2 linked regions of the Jeotgalibacillus aurantiacus genome follow. Each later gene encodes a partner of the first gene's protein in a complex. Links are inferred from orthologs where the notes say so. Each region holds a gene or a part of one and is shown in the gene's direction. Other genes may lie near its edges. The genes, in order: tig and rpsG.

Region 1 (13,517 bases):
CGGAACTACTAAAGCAAATTAGGAAGGTAAACAATCTTACGCAGGAACAGTTCGCAAGTGAAATCGGTGTTTCGAGGCAGACGATCGCGTTCATTGAGACTGATCGAATGCACGTCAGCGACGAAGTTGCTAGGAAAGTTCGAGAGAGATACGGAATCGAAAGGATAGAACAGATGAAAAAGACCGCGGACTTATTCGGCGGTGATCGGAAATGAGTTACCATTCCGGCAACCCATCGCATGCAGGCAAGTCAAAACGGTATCTTACGGGCGCGGGCGAATTACAGCAGCTTATGTTATCAGAACATGTTTCGGTGAGCAAAGCAGATACAGCAGATGAAGGTTTTAAGGTGAGGTGGAATCGGGATGATGTGCCGGTTCAACATTTACGCTTGTCTGAGTTGGTCAAATCGGGGCAAGTGTTCGCAGATAATGACGGACTATACACGTTGCCTGGCGAAACTATGGTTCAAAACAGTCTACCATTTTAATAGAAGGGAGTTAATGGGATGGAAACAAAAATGCTGACTATGGCGATTTATCTGCTTGCCCTCGCTCAAATTGAGGCAACCGGAAAGACTTATGTCGCGAAGGAAATACGCGATACACAGAAAAAGTTACACGGGATTATAAATGAATAAAACTAAAAAGGGGACGGGATGTAATGGAAGAACAAGCGTACTTGAAGATTATCGAAATTTTAATGAGGCTTGAGGCAAAGATCGACAGGATCGACGACCGAACAGAGGATATTAACGGCAGAGTGAGCGCACTTGAATGTGAACAAGGTCGTGATTACCTTGCTTAAAACTTGCCGTAAATGCAACGAGGTCAAACGATTAGACGATTTCAATATTCAGTCAGCTAACGCAGACAGAAGAAAAACGATCTGCCGGTCTTGCCAAAAAGAATATAACTCGGAATACCGGGCGTCGGCTATCGGAAGGGCTAAACGAGTACACAGTCAATCAAAAGTGGGGACGCGCGGTAACGTTACTTCATATGAAATCGCATTTGTTTTGAATGAGGGATCGTGTGCGTATTGCCAAAGTGAATTACCCTACGAAAAGGCAACTATAGATCACGTTGTCCCTCGGGTCAGAAAAGGCTCGAATGAAATCGGGAACGTTGTCGCAGCCTGCCGGTCATGTAACTCACGAAAGGGTAGTTTGCCGGTGGTATTGTTCATGCTACAGTCCTGCGATCCTTACTCAAATAGAAAGCTGTTAGAGAGATTGGCGCATAGACAAGGCATTACAATGCCGGAAGTTTACGAAAAACTCGTGATGGATGTTAAGGCATATTACTCACAGCAGGTCGAGGCGGTTAGCGTTGAATGAAGTCTACAGCGTATCACCCGCAGTCATCGAGGCAGTCGAAAGTGATCCAAAGTATGAAATCATCGTTAGGATCATTGACCAGGACCGGTTGACTTGCGCCGTCCTTGCCCGATTGAAGGGCGGTGACAAGACGTGACATACAAAAGAGAAGAACAAGAAACATTGTACAGCTATGAGCCTTCCGAGGGATATTGGCGGGTGTATTCGACATACCCTGTGCATATCCGCAAGCTACTTGAGTACGCCGACATCGAGCGAACAGAAATTGATGAAAATGGTGATGTGATTATGGCTCAAGGCCATGTACAGACGAATCAAATCCGATTATTTAGGCCTCGTTTATAACCCCACTAATCCGCAAAAAACGATCATCAAGACCTAATACCTTACCGTAAATATTCCACTCGTAAAAACAGGGTTATAACCGCCTTTTTCGCTATAAAAAAGTGATTCTGAGCGATCTAATAACCCTAAAAAGTATTCCGCGAAAAGGAGCGACCATATTGAAGAAGAAACGCAAGCCAAAACGAAAGGTTCAGCCACTCACGACGTCGATCAGCGATCTCCTGCCTGTTGAAACCGTCGCAAAACTAAGGGGGATTGCCGTTGCTGAAAAACGTCAGAACAGAAAGAAAGCCGGAGAAGGGACGCTATGAAAAGTACTATGAATGGTCGCAGTCAAGCGATGTGACAACGTTCAACCTGTATGAGCAAGACTGGCCGACGTTAATCGACGAGGGGTTAACACGCATTTTTAGCGACCAAGCCGAGTTTGAACGGCTCAAAGACGAAAGGGAGAGACAGAATGACGGACAAACAGACGCTTGCTGAACAGTTGCTGACACGTTTCAGAGGTGTCCCGAAGGTTGACATGACGGATTGTAAATCGTGGATTGAACGATCCATGCGCGAACATGATTATGCGATTGACCAAAAGGTGAAACCCGAGGACGCCCGGTTGATCCTTGCATACGCAGAGTACGACGGCACGCAACAAATCGCGCTACGAACCGCACACTACTTCGCTTATACAGATTTAGAAGAACGGGTGAACAAAGTGAAAGTGTCCGAGCAGTATCGGATCATGGCAGCACGGCTATTGACCGTTTATGAACGTATGCGCCGGCAGGACACGAGAGGTAACGTCAGATTTACAATTGGAAAACGAGCAGATAGGAGAGGGCAACGATAGCACGACTAACGTTTAAAAAGATACGAATGAAAAGGGATCGGCGCAACCGAGAGCAAGCGTTTTACCACGACCGCCGGGCGCATTGGCTATACAAATTGATTGAAACTGACGATACATTGACGCATTTACGCCGACAGACATTCGAGTGGCAACCGCCACGACCACGAAGGAGGTTCGAGAAAAATGAAGGTGTACGAAGAAAAGATAGAGGACATGGTCGGAAAGGTGTCCGTACTCATACAGAAGGACGGCAGAAACGTTGAAATTGTGATCCGGTCGAGGGTAGATAGTTCACGGTTGTTTGAGTGTAAATATCAAACGGATCAACCGGATCGACCGGCGTACTATGACGCTGAAAGAATCGCCCAGTATTACTGCAATTCGAATGGGCTTACGATCGAGCTGAAAACAACTAACGTTGAGTTGCCGTTCATTGGCAATGCAAACAATAAAACGAGATAAAGGGGAAATGACGGATGGATTTAAAACAAACGTATCAGCGACAGGTAGAACAAGAGGTAACGAAGTTTCGCAAGGCAGTCGACAAGATTAACGAGAGCGATCATCCGACATACAGCGTACCAGGCGCACGGGATTACGAAATCAGCGAGTTAATCCGAGAGCTTGAACGCAAAGTGAAAGAGATCGACATTGAGTTCCGTGAGCAGATCGAAGGGGCAATCGAGCATCAAACAAAGGTGGCAATGAGATCACAACACTACGTATCTGCAACGGATCGTGAGTTCATCAAGCAAGCGAGTGTGGAATTGAAAACCGCGTTAACCTTTGCCGGGAATAAAGCGGAAGTGTTAGACGCAATCAATGCTTACGAATCGAGACTTGAAACGCTTGAATCAGAATCGGCGTTTTCCGAAGTCATCAAACAGCTTGCGGAAATCATGCCGAATCTATCCGATGACTTTGCCAAGCAAAAGGTGACGCACCTATACCGAACTCTTTCGCGTGGATTGCAGACGCCGGAACAGGCGCAACTTGAAGAATTAAAGCAGGCGAAGATTACCGGTGTGAAAAGGCCGTTTACCACACTGAAAATGACGCACCCTGCGTTTAAGCATATTCAAGCAGCTCGCCGATCAACGAGATACTAAAATAAACACACACAAACGAAAAGGGAGACGATGATAAATGAAAACAATCACAATTACGTATAAGGAACACGAAGGGCGATACGGGCACGCGTACAGATCGATGACAGCGAAGGACGCAGAAGGACGCGACATCCATACGGAAATTTCCACGGTTAATCCGGTACATTTCATCGAGAAGGCGGTTACAGAAGTAGTCAAGGCGATGGTTGCAAACGGGCAGGCTGCCGATGACTTTACGATTGAGCTACCGGCAGAGATTACGCTTACCGCAGAGTTGCAGGCGCACATTGCGGACAAGTTAGCGTCTGATCCGAAAGTTGCTAGTGTGGTGTTCGGATGAAAAAAGTGACGGTGTATAATCGGACAGCCGAGACAACGGAAGAATTAAAGACGATTACTGAATATATCAAACAGCAAAACGGTAAGATCATAGGGATGATCGGACTAAAAGACGGACAGGGTGTTTCAGTAACGTTTGAGTTGCCGGGAGAATAAGCGTTAACAGGCGGGGGCTAACGTGGCCCCTCCCAAATCATTATAGTTTAAAAGTATTTTCCATTAACTAATAGTTTTTGAAATGAAAAGTCTCTTTAAATGGAATATCTTCGTTAATTTCTACCTTTTTTTTAAGGTCTGTGTAAATTTCCATATACAATTTAATCGCAATGCAAAATTCCTCAAGATGGAAATGCACTAAATTGTGAATTTCTTTATCTCTTGTAAAACTGATTTTATATTCTTCTAAAGAAACAGTGTGCCCTAAGTAATAACTGTAACTGTTCGGATGAACTCTTTCTGATAATTCATCGTAAGATATTCTGAATGTAGCCGTCTTAATATTTTTATACTTTTTCATGTAGGAGTCCAATGAGTCAATAAGTTTCATAACATTTATTGGATCAAGGTAGTCAATGGTTTTTTCGTTTTTACTTTTTACCCCTAAATAAAGTCGTTCTAATTCGTGATCAAAATCGATCATTGTAATTGTTTCGTCAAGATATTGATTATATTTTTTGTGCATGTAAGCTAATGAACCTGTTGTTTCAAAAATCGCGCGTAAAGCTAAAACAGAAATTTCAGGATTGTTTGCGTTTAGTCCGTGAATATAAGCTTTTACCAGTAATTTTATTCTATATAAATGCGTCTGTAAAAAAACTATACAATTCTGCCCAATTAAATTTAATGGAGTTCTGACAATAGTTAAATGCTCAATAAAGTTTTTTTCGCAAAAATTGAAAAAATCAGTTGTATCGGAAACGAAGTTTATTTTGTCTGAAGATTTTAATATGTTTTTAACGGACTTATTTAGTTTCATAAGCCACCCCCGTAATTTTTATAATTAAATAATAACAGATAATAGAAAAGTAAATTCTATTGAAGATATTTTACTGTGGAACTTAATAATGAAAATACGCAAATATTATATAGAAGAAACTCGTTGATTTCCTATAGTCTAAATGCTAAGATATACGTAAATAATCGGCAGATCGATCAATGACCGATTCAACTTACGTAGCAGGGCTATCGGAAAGCCTTCGTTTTCAACGCGGTCGGGAGTTCGAATCTCTCCTGGGACGCCATTACAACATCACGAACTCCTGCTATGCAGGGTTACATAAAGATCAAAAACGCTGCCACACGGTTAATCCTGTGGCAGCGTTTTTTGTAATAGTATGATCATAATCAACTTGAAGGTCAGGAGTGGATGGAATGAAAATCAAAGCACTTTTCTTAGATTTTTACGGCACTGTCGTACATGAAGATGATGTCATCATCAGGGATATTTGCAATCGGATAAAAGAAAGCTCGAATACCGACGCAACTGCTTCTGAAATCGGAGGTTATTGGTGGAAAGATTTCTCTGATTCATTTATCCAAAGTTTTGGTGATGATTTTCAAACACAAAGAGATCTTGAAACACAATCACTCAGACGTACCCTCTCTCATTTTGATTCATCTTTAGATGAAACTACGCTGAGTGAATGGATGTTTGAGCATTGGCAGAAACCAATGATCTTCACTGACGCAATCGAGTTTATTGAAGGTCTTCAAAATAAGCTTCCCGTTTACATCCTCTCAAACATTGACCGGGCAGACATTTTATCAGCAATCTCTCTTCATCACCTCCCCTTTGAAGAAGTGATCACAAGCGAAGATGTTAAATCATACAAACCCCGCTCCGAAATGTTTGACTATGCGCTCAAGAAATATAACTTGTCAGCAGATGAGGTTCTGCATATAGGTGATTCCTTAAGAAGTGACATTGCCGGTGCCCAGAACCTTGGAATCAAAACAGCCTGGATTAACCGGACAAACAAACCATCAGCAAAAAACATACAACCCGACTTCACAATATCAAAACTGACCGAGATCCTGAACATAATATGATTTACATGATTTTTTAAGGATTTACCTGTGGGATCTGGCCATGTATTAGCCCTTTATCAAAAAAGAAAAATCCTTAAGAAGATTATCTACACAGAGGGCTGGACTCATCCGTAGACTCCTGCGGCAGAGAAGCGACAGGTGAGACGGCGTAGTGCGGAGCACTAGCCGGCTCACCGCGCGGCCGCGGAAAGCGAAGGGTGAGTCCAGCCCGGTCTTTATAAACCCATCTCCTTCAAGCGAACTCCCCTATACTCAGCGCATTTCTGGATTTTTATTTTGCCCAGTGCTACACTCAATGAACAGATAAGATTGACACGGAAGGTGGATCCGGTATGGATGATCAAACGAAATTTAAAGAAAACGTCATTCCGTTTCCAGGTTTAAAAGAACGTCTGGTAGAGCAGGCGCTGGAGCTTTTGCAGGGGCAGTACCATACAGAGGCTATACAGCTTTTAGAACAGGCAATTGAGTTGGATCCGAATGACCAGGCCGTCTGCACATCGCTTGCAGTCGCCTACTATGAAGACCGTCAATGGATGGATTCAAAATCAGTTTGTGAACGGATGCTGCGGGAAGGGATCGGGGAATACGAAGAAATTCTCGAGCTTCTTGTAATGAATCTCATACAGTTAAGGAAACATGATGAGATCAAATCACTCATTCAGCCTTTAATTGATGAAGGAACACTTGCGGGTGAGCGTGCGGAACGCTTTACTCACCTGATGAACATCAGTGAAAAAAAAGCGCATGATTCGGAACGCGAGGAGAAATCGTTCGAATCCTTTCATTTGGAAAAAGGACTTGAACAGCAGACCATTCAGCTCGCTGCCTTATCAAGACAAAACATTCATCCGATCAAACAGGATCTGATTGATGCAGCTGAACACGATGATACACACCCCTTTATCAAAACGATGCTGCTTAACATTATGCGGGAACAGTCCGTGAATGATGAAGTGGTTATCCGTAAATGGGGAATTGAGATTTCGGTTTGCCCATCTGAACTCGTTGATCCGTTTGATCAGGAACAGATTGATCGTGCAATCCGGTTGATTGAAGAGGAAGGACAGGAGCCTCATCTCGTCAATATTGCCATAGATCTCATGAAGAAACACATTTTCCTGCTCTATCCCCTTTTATGGAAAGAGACGAAACCGGAGGCAATCGCTGAAGGATATGTTCGTCTTGCGAAGGAATATCTCGGGGCTGAGGATGCCTGGAACGGTTATCCGTACAGTGGTCTGAAGCAGGAAATACAGTCTGTTGAAAAAGAAAATGACCTGTAATGGTTTGCGGTTGAAACACGTATAACCTGTGTTATAATTAAATGGTTGCATAATGGGATTCTTGATGTCAAAATTCAAAGAATCATTGATTTCATGAGTTAAACATGAAACCATTAACTTAATAATAGATGTTTTGGAGGGAATTATTTATGTCAGCAAAATGGGAAAAGCAAGAAGGAAATGTAGGAGTTTTAACGGTTGAAGTTGACGCTGCTACTGTAAACAGCGGATTAGACGCTGCATTCAAAAAGGTTGTAAAGCAAATCAACGTACCAGGTTTCCGTAAAGGGAAAATGCCTCGTCAAATGTTCGAAAAGCGTTTCGGCGTAGAATCTCTTTATCAGGATGCTTTAGATGAAATTCTTCCTGAAGCGTATGCAAAAGCTGTTGAAGAAACGGGTATTACACCAGTGGATCGTCCTGAAATCGATGTTGAGCAGATCGAAAAAGGCAAAGAACTGATCTTTACTGCTAAAGTAACAGTAAAGCCTGAAGTAAAGCTTGGTGAATACAAAGGCTTAGAAGTGGAAAAGATGGATACTGAAGTAACGGATGAGGATGTTGATGCTGAACTGAAGGCACTTCAGGAGCGTCAGGCTGAGCTTGTTGTGAAAGAAGAAGGAAATGTTGAAAACGGCGATACTGTTGTTCTTGACTTTGAAGGTTTCGTAGGAGACGAAGCGTTTGAAGGCGGTCAGGCAGATAACTACTCTCTTGAAATCGGTTCAGGTTCATTCATTCCTGGATTTGAAGAGCAGCTTGTAGGTCTTGCAGCTGGAGAAGAAAAGGATGTTGAAGTAACGTTCCCTGAAGAATACCACGCTGAGGAGCTTGCTGGTAAGCCTGCAGTATTTAAAGTGAAAATCCACGAAATCAAAGCAAAGGAACTTCCGGAGCTTAACGATGAGTTTGCTAAAGATGCAGACGAAGAAGTGGAAACACTTGCAGAACTGAAAGAAAAGACGAAAAAGCGTCTTGAAGAAGACAAGAAAAATGCTGCTGAAACAGAGCTTCGTGACACACTTGTGGAAAAAGCTTCTGACAACGCAGAAATCGACGTTCCAGACGCAATGGTTGACACTGAAGTTGATCGCATGATGCAGGAATTCGAACAGCGTCTTGGTGCACAGGGCATGAACCTTGAGCTTTACTTCCAGTTCAGCGGTCAGGATGAAGCAACACTTCGCGGCCAGATGAAAGAAGACGCAGCAAAGCGTGTTCGTGTGAACCTGGTTCTTGAAGCGATTGCTAACGAAGAGAACATTACGGTTACAGAAGAAGATGTAAACGAAGAGCTTTCAAGCATGACACAGCAGTTCAATATGACAGTTGATCAGATCAAAGCAGCGCTTGGTGGATCTACTGAAATCCTTGAAAATGACCTTCGCGTACAAAAAGCGATCGATTTTCTTGTAGATAACAGCAAAACTGTTGCATAATAGTATATAGAGATGAAGCAAGGCGCGATCATATCGTGCCTTGTTTTATAACATAAGACCTACAATTGTTATACATAACTCGTTTTTTGGCAGCATATTGAAGAAATCATGTTAGTTTCGTCTTAGGTTTCACTGTGGTACAATTCATGCTACAGACAGTCACGGAGTTCCTGCGGCCTGCGGATAAAGATCCTGGCTGCGCGTCATACTGCGGTATGAGACTGAAAAAGGGGTGAATGGAATGTTCAAATTTAATGATGAAAAAGGACAGCTGAAATGTTCTTTTTGCGGAAAAACTCAAGAACAGGTTCGAAAGCTTGTAGCTGGTCCTGGCGTATATATTTGTGATGAATGTATTGAGCTTTGCACAGAAATCGTGGAAGAAGAGCTTGGTACAGAAGAAGAAGTGGAATTTAAAGACGTTCCAAAGCCAAAGGAAATCCTTTCTATTCTAGGGGATTACGTCATTGGTCAGGAACGGGCTAAAAAGTCCCTTTCTGTTGCGGTCTATAACCACTATAAACGGATTAAATCCAACAGCAAGGTTGATGATGTAGAACTTGCGAAAAGTAATATCTGCCTGATCGGTCCAACCGGTTCCGGTAAGACACTACTAGCGCAGACACTGGCCAGAATTCTTAATGTTCCTTTTGCGATTGCGGATGCGACATCACTGACTGAAGCGGGTTATGTTGGTGAAGATGTGGAAAACATTCTTCTGAAGCTGATCCAGGCTGCAGACTATGATGTGGAACGCGCTGAAAAGGGTATTATTTATATTGATGAAATCGATAAAGTGGCACGTAAATCTGAAAACCCTTCGATTACAAGAGATGTTTCAGGTGAAGGTGTACAGCAGGCGCTATTGAAAATCCTTGAAGGAACAACAGCGAGCGTTCCGCCACAGGGTGGACGTAAGCACCCGCATCAGGAATTTATTCAGATCGATACGACGAACATTCTGTTTATTGTCGGCGGTGCCTTTGACGGAGTCGATCAGATTATCAAACGCCGTCTTGGACAGAAAGTGATCGGATTTGGTTCCGGTGGCAGTAAAGATGATGTAACTGAACGTGAACTTCTTGCCAAGCTCGTTCCGGAAGACCTGTTAAAATTCGGGTTAATCCCTGAATTTATCGGACGTCTGCCTGTAACGGCAACGCTTGAGCAGCTTGATGAAGAAGCGCTAGTATCTATTTTAACCCAGCCGAAAAATGCTCTTGTTAAGCAGTATCAGAAGATGCTTGAGCTGGATGATGTTGAACTTGAGTTTGAAGAAGAAGCGTTGCGTGAAATTTCCCGTAAAGCCATTGAGCGCAAAACGGGCGCACGTGGTCTTCGCTCCATTATTGAGAATCTGATGCTTGATGTCATGTTTGATCTTCCATCCCGTGAAGATATTAAGAAATGTATCATCACTAAAGGGGCTGTGGATCAGACAGAGAGACCGATTCTTATTCTTGAAGATGGAACCAGACTCGAGCCTGATGATGAACAACGAACATCTGCCTGACGCTTAAGATACGAAAGCTGACTCGTTAAATTGCTTATCGAGTCAGCTTTTTTCTTCCTGAAAACACGTTTTGACGGATGTCACATGCAATTAAGGGTAAAGTAACACTACTTGAGTTTTTCAGGCAGAATCGCCTGTTATGGAGGTGCCTTATCAATGACTGAAAAAAAACAATACACATTACCACTGCTTCCTTTGCGCGGACTTCTCGTTTATCCTTCGATGGTTCTTCATATTGACGTCGGCAGAGAAAAATCCATTGCGGCACTGGAAAAAGCAATGATGGAAGATCATCTGATTTTCCTTTCAACTCAAAAAGACATGGCGATCGATCAGCCGGACGAAAATGATTTAGCTGAAATGGGTACTTTAACAAAAGTAAAGCAGATGCTTAAGCTTCCTAATGGCACGATTCGTGTGCTTGTTGAAGGGCTGGAGCGTGCCGCTATTACTTCTTACTCAGAAAAAGAGCCGTTTTTTACTGTAGAAATTGAAACTAAACCTGATGATCCGGAGAAAACGCCAGAGCTTGAGGCGCTGATGAGAACGCTGACGGATTACTTTGAACAATACATTTCTCTGTCTAAAAAGATTTCCAAGGAAACGTTAAATACTGTTCTGGATATCGAAGAGCCGGGGAGACTGGCTGATATCATTGCATCCCACCTGCCTTTAAAGCTGAAAATGAAGCAGGAAGTACTTGATACAACTAATATCAAGCAAAGATTGAACCGTTTAATCGAAACGATTAACAATGAAAAAGAAGTGCTCAGCCTGGAGAAGAAAATTGGTCAGCGTGTGAAGAAGTCTATGGAACGCACGCAAAAAGAATATTATCTTCGTGAGCAGATGAAGGCGATCCAAAAGGAACTTGGTGACCGTGATGGGAAAACAGGTGAAATTTCAGAGCTGACAAAGCGGATCCGTAAAGCTGAGATGCCTGAATCTGTTGAGAAAATCGCAATGAAAGAACTGGACAGATACGAAAAAGTACCTGCCACGTCAGCAGAAAGCTCTGTTATCCGTAACTATCTTGAATGGCTGATTACCGTTCCGTGGACGAATGCGACAGATGACGACCTGGACATCAAACGTGCTGAGAAAATTCTTGATCGTGACCACTATGGTCTTGAAAAAGTGAAAGAACGCGTGCTCGAATACCTGGCTGTTCAGCAGATGACACAATCATTGAAGGGTCCTATTTTATGTCTCGCTGGACCACCTGGAGTAGGTAAGACAAGCCTTGCCCGCTCAATTGCTGAATCCATTGGACGGAAATTCGTCAGAGTATCACTTGGCGGTGTCCGTGATGAATCAGAAATCAGGGGTCATAGAAGAACGTATGTAGGTGCAATGCCTGGACGAATCATTCAGGGGATGAAAAAAGCAACGACTGTTAATCCCGTCTTCCTTCTCGATGAAATTGATAAAATGTCCAATGACTTCAGAGGAGATCCGTCTTCTGCCATGCTTGAAGTGCTGGACCCTGAACAGAACAATACGTTCAGTGATCATTTCATTGAAGAGCCGTATGACCTTTCAAAGGTGCTGTTTATTGCAACAGCCAATAATCTGGCGACGATTCCAGGTCCATTGCGTGACCGGATGGAAATCATCACGATCGCAGGTTATACCGAAATTGAAAAAATCAATATCGCCAAAAATCATCTGCTGCCTAAGCAGTTGAAGGAGCACGGGCTGTCAAAATCCCACCTTCAGATCAGAGATGAAGCGATCAAGGATATCGTTCGTTATTACACGAGAGAAGCTGGTGTACGTAGTCTCGAAAGACAGCTCGCAGCCATCTGCCGGAAAACGGCGAAAATCGTTGTAAGCGGCGAAAAGAAAAAAGTGGTCGTGACCACAAAGAGTCTTTCTGATTACCTCGGGAAAAAGAAATTCCGTTATGGACAGGCTGAAACCGAGGATCAGATCGGTGTAGCAACCGGACTGGCTTACACAACGGTAGGCGGCGACACGCTTCAGATAGAAGTTTCACTCTCTCCTGGTAAAGGAAAACTCGTCTTAACCGGAAAACTGGGAGATGTGATGAAGGAATCTGCACAAACAGCCTTTTCATTTGTCCGCTCTAAAGCAGAGCAGCTTCATCTTGAAGAGAATTTCCATGAAAAGCATGACATTCATATTCACGTACCGGAAGGCGCTGTTCCAAAAGACGGTCCTTCAGCAGGCATTACCATCGTTACAGCCCTTGTTTCAGCTCTCACGGATCGTCCGATCAAACGTGAAGTTGGGATGACAGGGGAAGTGACACTCCGTGGCCGCGTCCTGCCAATCGGAGGTCTGAAGGAAAAAGCACTCAGCGCACACCGTGCTGGACTGACAACCATTATTATTCCTAAAGAAAATGAGCGTGACATTGACGATATTCCTGAAAGTGTCCGTGAAGAATTAACATTTATCCCCGTTACTCATGTAGATGAAGTATTAGAAAAGGCATTAGCAGGTGAATCGAAATGAAAATTACACAATCAGAAATCGTGATCAGTGCGGTGAAACCAGAGCAGTATCCGGAAGGTGGACTTCCGGAATTTGCTCTGGCTGGCCGTTCTAACGTCGGTAAATCATCATTTATCAACAAGATGATTAACCGTAAAGCACTGGCGCGTATTTCATCAAAACCGGGTAAAACCCAGACTTTAAACTTTTATCTTCTCAATGAAGCACTCTATTTTGTCGATGTGCCGGGCTACGGCTATGCCAAAGTTTCAAAAACTGAACGTGCTGCATGGGGCAAGATGATCGAAACATACATGACAGGAAGAGAACCGCTCAAAGCCGTCATCATGATCGTCGACCTCCGTCATCCGCCGACAAACGATGACATCATGATGTACGAATTCCTAAAGCACTTCGGAATTCCATGCCTGATCGTCGCAACAAAAGCGGATAAAATCCCTAAAGGCAAATGGCAAAAACACCTGAGCGTCACAAGAAAAACACTCGAAATCGAACCGGGAGACGAACTCATCATGTTCTCCTCAGAAACCGGCCTCGGCAAAGACGAAGCATGGAAATTCATCGAACGCAAAATGAAAGATAAGTAGAACAAGAGATTAGTCTTTTTATTACGAAATAAAAAATACTAATCGTCTCTTTATCTATCATTCATTCTTGAGACAATGATAATGATGATCTTAGTTCTTTGTGTTAAATGACTTTTATTACTTCGAAAAAATAATAGTGTGGATTGCAAGACACTGAGTGCCGGGGACATCCGCAGACTCCTG
Region 2 (4,391 bases), on another replicon or contig:
GCAGGTTCACAGAATGTAAGTGGATGTTCGCAAGATTTCGACACGGGTTCGCAGAATGATAGCCATCGTTCGCAAGATTCGCAGGCAGCTTCATAGAATGACGTCCATCTTTCAAAGAATCAGGAGGAAAGACACGCACGTCAGACGCATTTACAAAACAAACGAACTCCCAAAAAGAATAATTCGCAAACCTTGTTGACATCCATATCTTGAGATGATAATATATTCAAGGTTGCTACTACTCAACAACCTGTTACTTTGGAGGATATCATCATGTCTTATGAAAAAGTATCGCAGGCTAAACACATCATTGTAGGATCCAAGCAAGTTGTAAAGGCGCTCAAAGCAGGGTCCGTGAAGGAAATCGTTGTCGCTGATGACGTTGACCGGCACGTGATCGACAAGGTTTTGCTCACCGCTGAAGAGATGAACGTAACGATCACCCATGTGGATTCAATGAAGAAGCTGGGGAAAGCGTGCGGGATCGAGGTTGGTGCTGCTGCGGTAGCCATTACGAAGTGAACATGTTTTTGTAGATGAATCTGCAAGAACTTTGTTTTTACCCTTAAATGAACCACCTGGATGTGTGGGCTTAAAATAAAGATCGAAGGGAGGAAAAAACTCATGCCTACTATTAACCAATTAGTGCGTAAGCCACGTCAGTCTAAAGTTGTTAAGTCTGACTCACCAGCATTGAACAAAGGTTACAACAGCTTCAAGAAGAAAGCGACTGACCTTTCATCTCCACAAAAACGCGGTGTTTGTACTCGTGTTGGTACGATGACTCCGAAGAAGCCAAACTCGGCTCTTCGTAAATATGCTCGTGTGCGTCTTACAAACCAGATTGAGGTAACTGCATACATTCCTGGAATCGGGCACAACCTTCAAGAGCACAGTGTTGTTCTTATCCGTGGAGGACGTGTAAAGGATTTACCAGGGGTACGTTACCACATCGTTCGTGGTGCTCTTGATACTGCTGGTGTAGACGGACGTCGTCAAGGTCGTTCTCTATACGGTACGAAGAGACCAAAAGAGAAAAAGTAATAACGTTTTAAATAAATGAAAGTAATTTTCCTGTGAAAGGAGGAAATCACATGCCTCGTAAAGGTGCAGTAGCAAAACGCGACGTATTACCGGATCCGATTCATAACTCGAAGCTGGTAACTCGTCTAGTTAACAAAATCATGATTGACGGTAAAAAGGGTACAGCTCAAAAGATCCTTTATTCCGCATTCGAAATCGTGCAGGAACGCTCTGGAAAGGATGCTCTTGAAGTATTCGACCAGGCGCTTAAAAACATCATGCCAGTTCTTGAAGTACGTGCACGCCGTGTTGGTGGAGCAAACTATCAGGTACCGGTTGAGGTTCGTCCGGAACGTCGTACTACACTAGGTCTTCGCTGGTTAGTAAACTATTCACGTCTTCGTGGAGAAAAGACAATGGAAGAACGTCTTGCTAACGAAATTCTTGATGCAGCTAACAACACTGGTGCTTCAGTTAAGAAGCGCGAAGATATGCATAAAATGGCAGAAGCAAACAAAGCGTTTGCTCACTACCGCTGGTAAGATCCAATCTTTTATCTACCAAATCACATTTAGTAGGAAGGAGAAAGACCCATGCCTAGAGAGTTCTCCTTAAAAGACACTCGTAATATCGGTATCATGGCTCACATCGATGCCGGTAAAACGACTGCTACGGAGCGTATCCTTTACTACACTGGCCGTATCCACAAAATTGGTGAAACGCACGAAGGTGCATCACAAATGGACTGGATGGAGCAGGAGCAGGAGCGTGGTATCACTATCACGTCTGCTGCAACAACTGCTCAATGGAAAGGCCACCGTGTAAACATCATCGATACTCCTGGACACGTAGACTTCACTGTTGAAGTTGAGCGTTCATTGCGCGTACTTGATGGTGCTGTTGGTGTACTTGATGCCCAGTCGGGTGTTGAGCCGCAAACAGAAACTGTATGGCGTCAAGCGACAACATACGGTGTACCTCGTATCGTATTCGTTAACAAAATGGATAAGATCGGGGCTGACTTCCTATACTCTGTAGGAACACTACATGACCGTCTTCAGGCTAACGCTCACCCAATCCAGCTTCCAATCGGAGCTGAGGATGAGTTTGAAGGAATCATCGATCTTGTTAAGAACGTTGCTTACTTCTATGAAGACGATCTTGGAACTCGTACTGAAGAGCGCGAAATTCCAGATGAGTACAAGGAACAGGCTGAAGAATACCGTGGAAAGCTAATTGAAGCGGTAGCAGATCTTGATGAAGATCTGATGATGAAGTACCTTGAAGGTGAAGAAATCACAGAGGAAGAGCTTAAAGCTGCAATCCGTAAAGGAACTGTAAACGTTGAGTTCTATCCAGTAATCTGTGGATCTGCTTTCAAAAACAAAGGAGTTCAGCTACTGCTTGATGCAGTTCTTGACTACCTTCCGTCACCACTTGATGTTAAGCCGATCACAGGAATTATTCCTGATTCTGAAGAAGAAGTTGTTCGTCCTGCTAGCGACGAAGAGCCATTCTCAGCGCTTGCATTCAAAGTTATGACAGACCCTTATGTAGGTAAGCTTACATTCTTCCGTGTTTATTCTGGTGTACTTTCTTCTGGATCGTACGTACAGAACGCAACGAAAGGGAAGCGTGAGCGTGTAGGACGTATCCTGCAGATGCACGCAAACTCTCGTGAAGAAATCGGAGAAGTATATGCTGGAGATATCGCTGCTGCAGTAGGTCTTAAAGACACTACTACAGGGGACACTCTATGTGATGAAAAGAATCTTGTTATTCTTGAGTCTATGGAATTCCCTGAGCCAGTTATCTCTGTTGCGATCGAACCTAAGTCTAAAGCTGACCAGGACAAGATGAGCCAGGCGCTGCAGAAACTTCAGGAAGAAGATCCAACATTCCATGCGCACACTGACCAGGAAACTGGACAGACGATCATCGCAGGTATGGGTGAGCTTCACCTTGATATCCTCGTTGACCGTATGAAGCGTGAATTCAAAGTAGAAGCTAACGTGGGTGCTCCACAGGTATCTTACCGTGAAACATTCCGCGGCTCAGCTCAAGTTGAAGGGAAATTCGTCCGCCAGTCTGGTGGTCGTGGTCAGTTCGGTCACGTTAAGATTGAATTCTCTCCAAACGAAGAGGGAGCAGGCTTTGAATTTGAAAATGCAATCGTAGGGGGAGCTGTTCCACGTGAATACATCCCGGCTGTACAAGCAGGTCTTGAAGACTCACTTGACAACGGTGTACTTGCTGGTTACCCTCTAATCGACATCAAAGCGAAGTTATTCGATGGTTCATACCACGATGTTGACTCCTCTGAGATGGCGTTTAAGATTGCTGCTTCTATGGCATTGAAAAATGCAGTTTCTAAGTGTAACCCGGTTCTTCTTGAGCCGCTAATGCGCGTAGAAGTTATGATCCCAGAAGAATACATGGGAGACATCATGGGAGACATCACATCTCGCCGTGGACGCGTAGAAGGTATGGCATCTCGTGGAAATACACAAATCGTTAAAGCGTTTGTGCCACTTGCTGAAATGTTCGGATACGCAACTTCACTTCGTTCTAACACGCAGGGACGTGGAACATTCTCAATGTTCTTCGATCACTATGAGGAAGTACCGAAGTCTGTTGGTGAAGAAATCATCAAGAAAAATAAAGGTGAATAATTGATTTCACCCTTACAATAAAGTATAACTACTTATGTAAGCTATGGACCCCGGAAAGGCTTTCTTTCCGGATCCATATTAAAAATAAATTTAAATTAACTTTTTCATTATCTAAAGGAGGATTTCCAAAATGGCTAAGGAAAAATTCGACCGTTCGAAAACCCATGCTAACATTGGTACAATCGGACACGTTGACCATGGTAAAACAACTCTAACTGCTGCAATCACAACTGTACTTCACAAGAAATATGGTCGTGGAACAGCTATGGCATATGACCAAATCGATGGTGCTCCAGAAGAGCGCGAGCGTGGAATCACAATCTCAACTGCACACGTTGAGTACGAAACTGATTCTCGTCACTATGCACACGTTGACTGCCCAGGACACGCTGACTATGTTAAGAACATGATCACTGGTGCTGCTCAGATGGACGGCGGTATTCTTGTAGTATCTGCTGCTGACGGCCCAATGCCACAAACTCGTGAGCACATCCTTCTTTCTCGTCAGGTAGGTGTACCTTACCTTGTTGTATTCATGAACAAGTGTGACATGGTAGACGACGAAGAGCTACTTGAACTAGTTGAAATGGAAATTCGTGACCTTCTTTCTGAGTACGACTTCCCAGGCGACGACATTCCAGTAATCAAAGGTTCTGCTCTTAAAGCTCTTGAAGGAGATGCTGAGTGGGAAGAAAA

Evidence for each region.
Region 2: the proteins of tig (region 1) and rpsG are in contact, whole or in part, in a crystal structure (PDB 3GTY), measured with the Thermotoga maritima proteins. The link is inferred for Jeotgalibacillus aurantiacus from one-to-one orthologs. Residues at the interface, in WP_004081061.1 of Thermotoga maritima: Glu122, Val124, Val129, Leu130, Tyr133, Glu188, Gly259, Ile262, Tyr263, Glu266, Ser270, Glu273, Gln274, Glu277, Arg308, Gln311, Ile312, Ser315, Tyr316, Glu325, Arg329, Arg336, Leu363, Phe366, Trp367, Arg373, Leu377, Arg381, Leu384, Glu387; in WP_004081843.1 of Thermotoga maritima: Lys34, Lys52, Lys55, Glu59, Arg62, Gln63, Glu66, Asn67, Lys69, Val71, Arg95, Ala109, Lys110, Lys111, Gly112, Arg113, Pro114, Glu117, Glu121, Ile124, Ala125, Tyr127, Asn128, Asn129, Thr130, Gly131, Lys135, Asp139, Arg142, Met143.

What each region holds. Positions count from the first base shown.
Region 1 is NZ_JACNMS010000004.1:200,252-213,768, forward strand. Bases 6,631-9,608 are described here. They hold tig (trigger factor), read left to right. Parts: upstream 6,631-7,463; coding sequence 7,464-8,753; downstream 8,754-9,608. Other genes in these bases: H7968_RS13885 (tetratricopeptide repeat protein), read left to right, coding at 6,631-7,314; clpX (ATP-dependent protease ATP-binding subunit ClpX), read left to right, coding at 8,995-9,608. In the rest of the region: H7968_RS18180 (helix-turn-helix transcriptional regulator), read left to right, coding at 1-215; H7968_RS18050 (hypothetical protein), read left to right, coding at 509-640; H7968_RS13830 (hypothetical protein), read left to right, coding at 664-807; H7968_RS13840 (hypothetical protein), read left to right, coding at 1,187-1,339; H7968_RS13845 (hypothetical protein), read left to right, coding at 1,843-1,995; H7968_RS13850 (hypothetical protein), read left to right, coding at 2,145-2,531; H7968_RS13855 (hypothetical protein), read left to right, coding at 2,715-2,993; H7968_RS13860 (hypothetical protein), read left to right, coding at 3,008-3,640; H7968_RS13865 (hypothetical protein), read left to right, coding at 3,678-3,980; H7968_RS13870 (hypothetical protein), read left to right, coding at 3,977-4,135; H7968_RS13875 (hypothetical protein), read right to left, coding at 4,203-4,955; H7968_RS13880 (HAD family hydrolase), read left to right, coding at 5,351-6,028; more of H7968_RS13885, read left to right, coding at 6,361-6,630; more of clpX, read left to right, coding at 9,609-10,266; lon (endopeptidase La), read left to right, coding at 10,423-12,747; yihA (ribosome biogenesis GTP-binding protein YihA/YsxC), read left to right, coding at 12,744-13,334. UniProt on the Bacillus subtilis protein: Involved in protein export. Acts as a chaperone by maintaining the newly synthesized protein in an open conformation. Functions as a peptidyl-prolyl cis-trans isomerase.
Region 2 is NZ_JACNMS010000008.1:41,854-46,244, reverse strand. What follows is about bases 1-2,829. They hold rpsG (30S ribosomal protein S7), read left to right. Parts: upstream 1-1,094; coding sequence 1,095-1,565; downstream 1,566-2,829. Other genes in these bases: fusA (elongation factor G), read left to right, coding at 1,617-2,829; rpsL (30S ribosomal protein S12), read left to right, coding at 625-1,044; H7968_RS17065 (50S ribosomal protein L7ae-like protein), read left to right, coding at 274-522. Also shown: more of fusA, read left to right, coding at 2,830-3,695; tuf (elongation factor Tu), read left to right, coding at 3,826-4,391.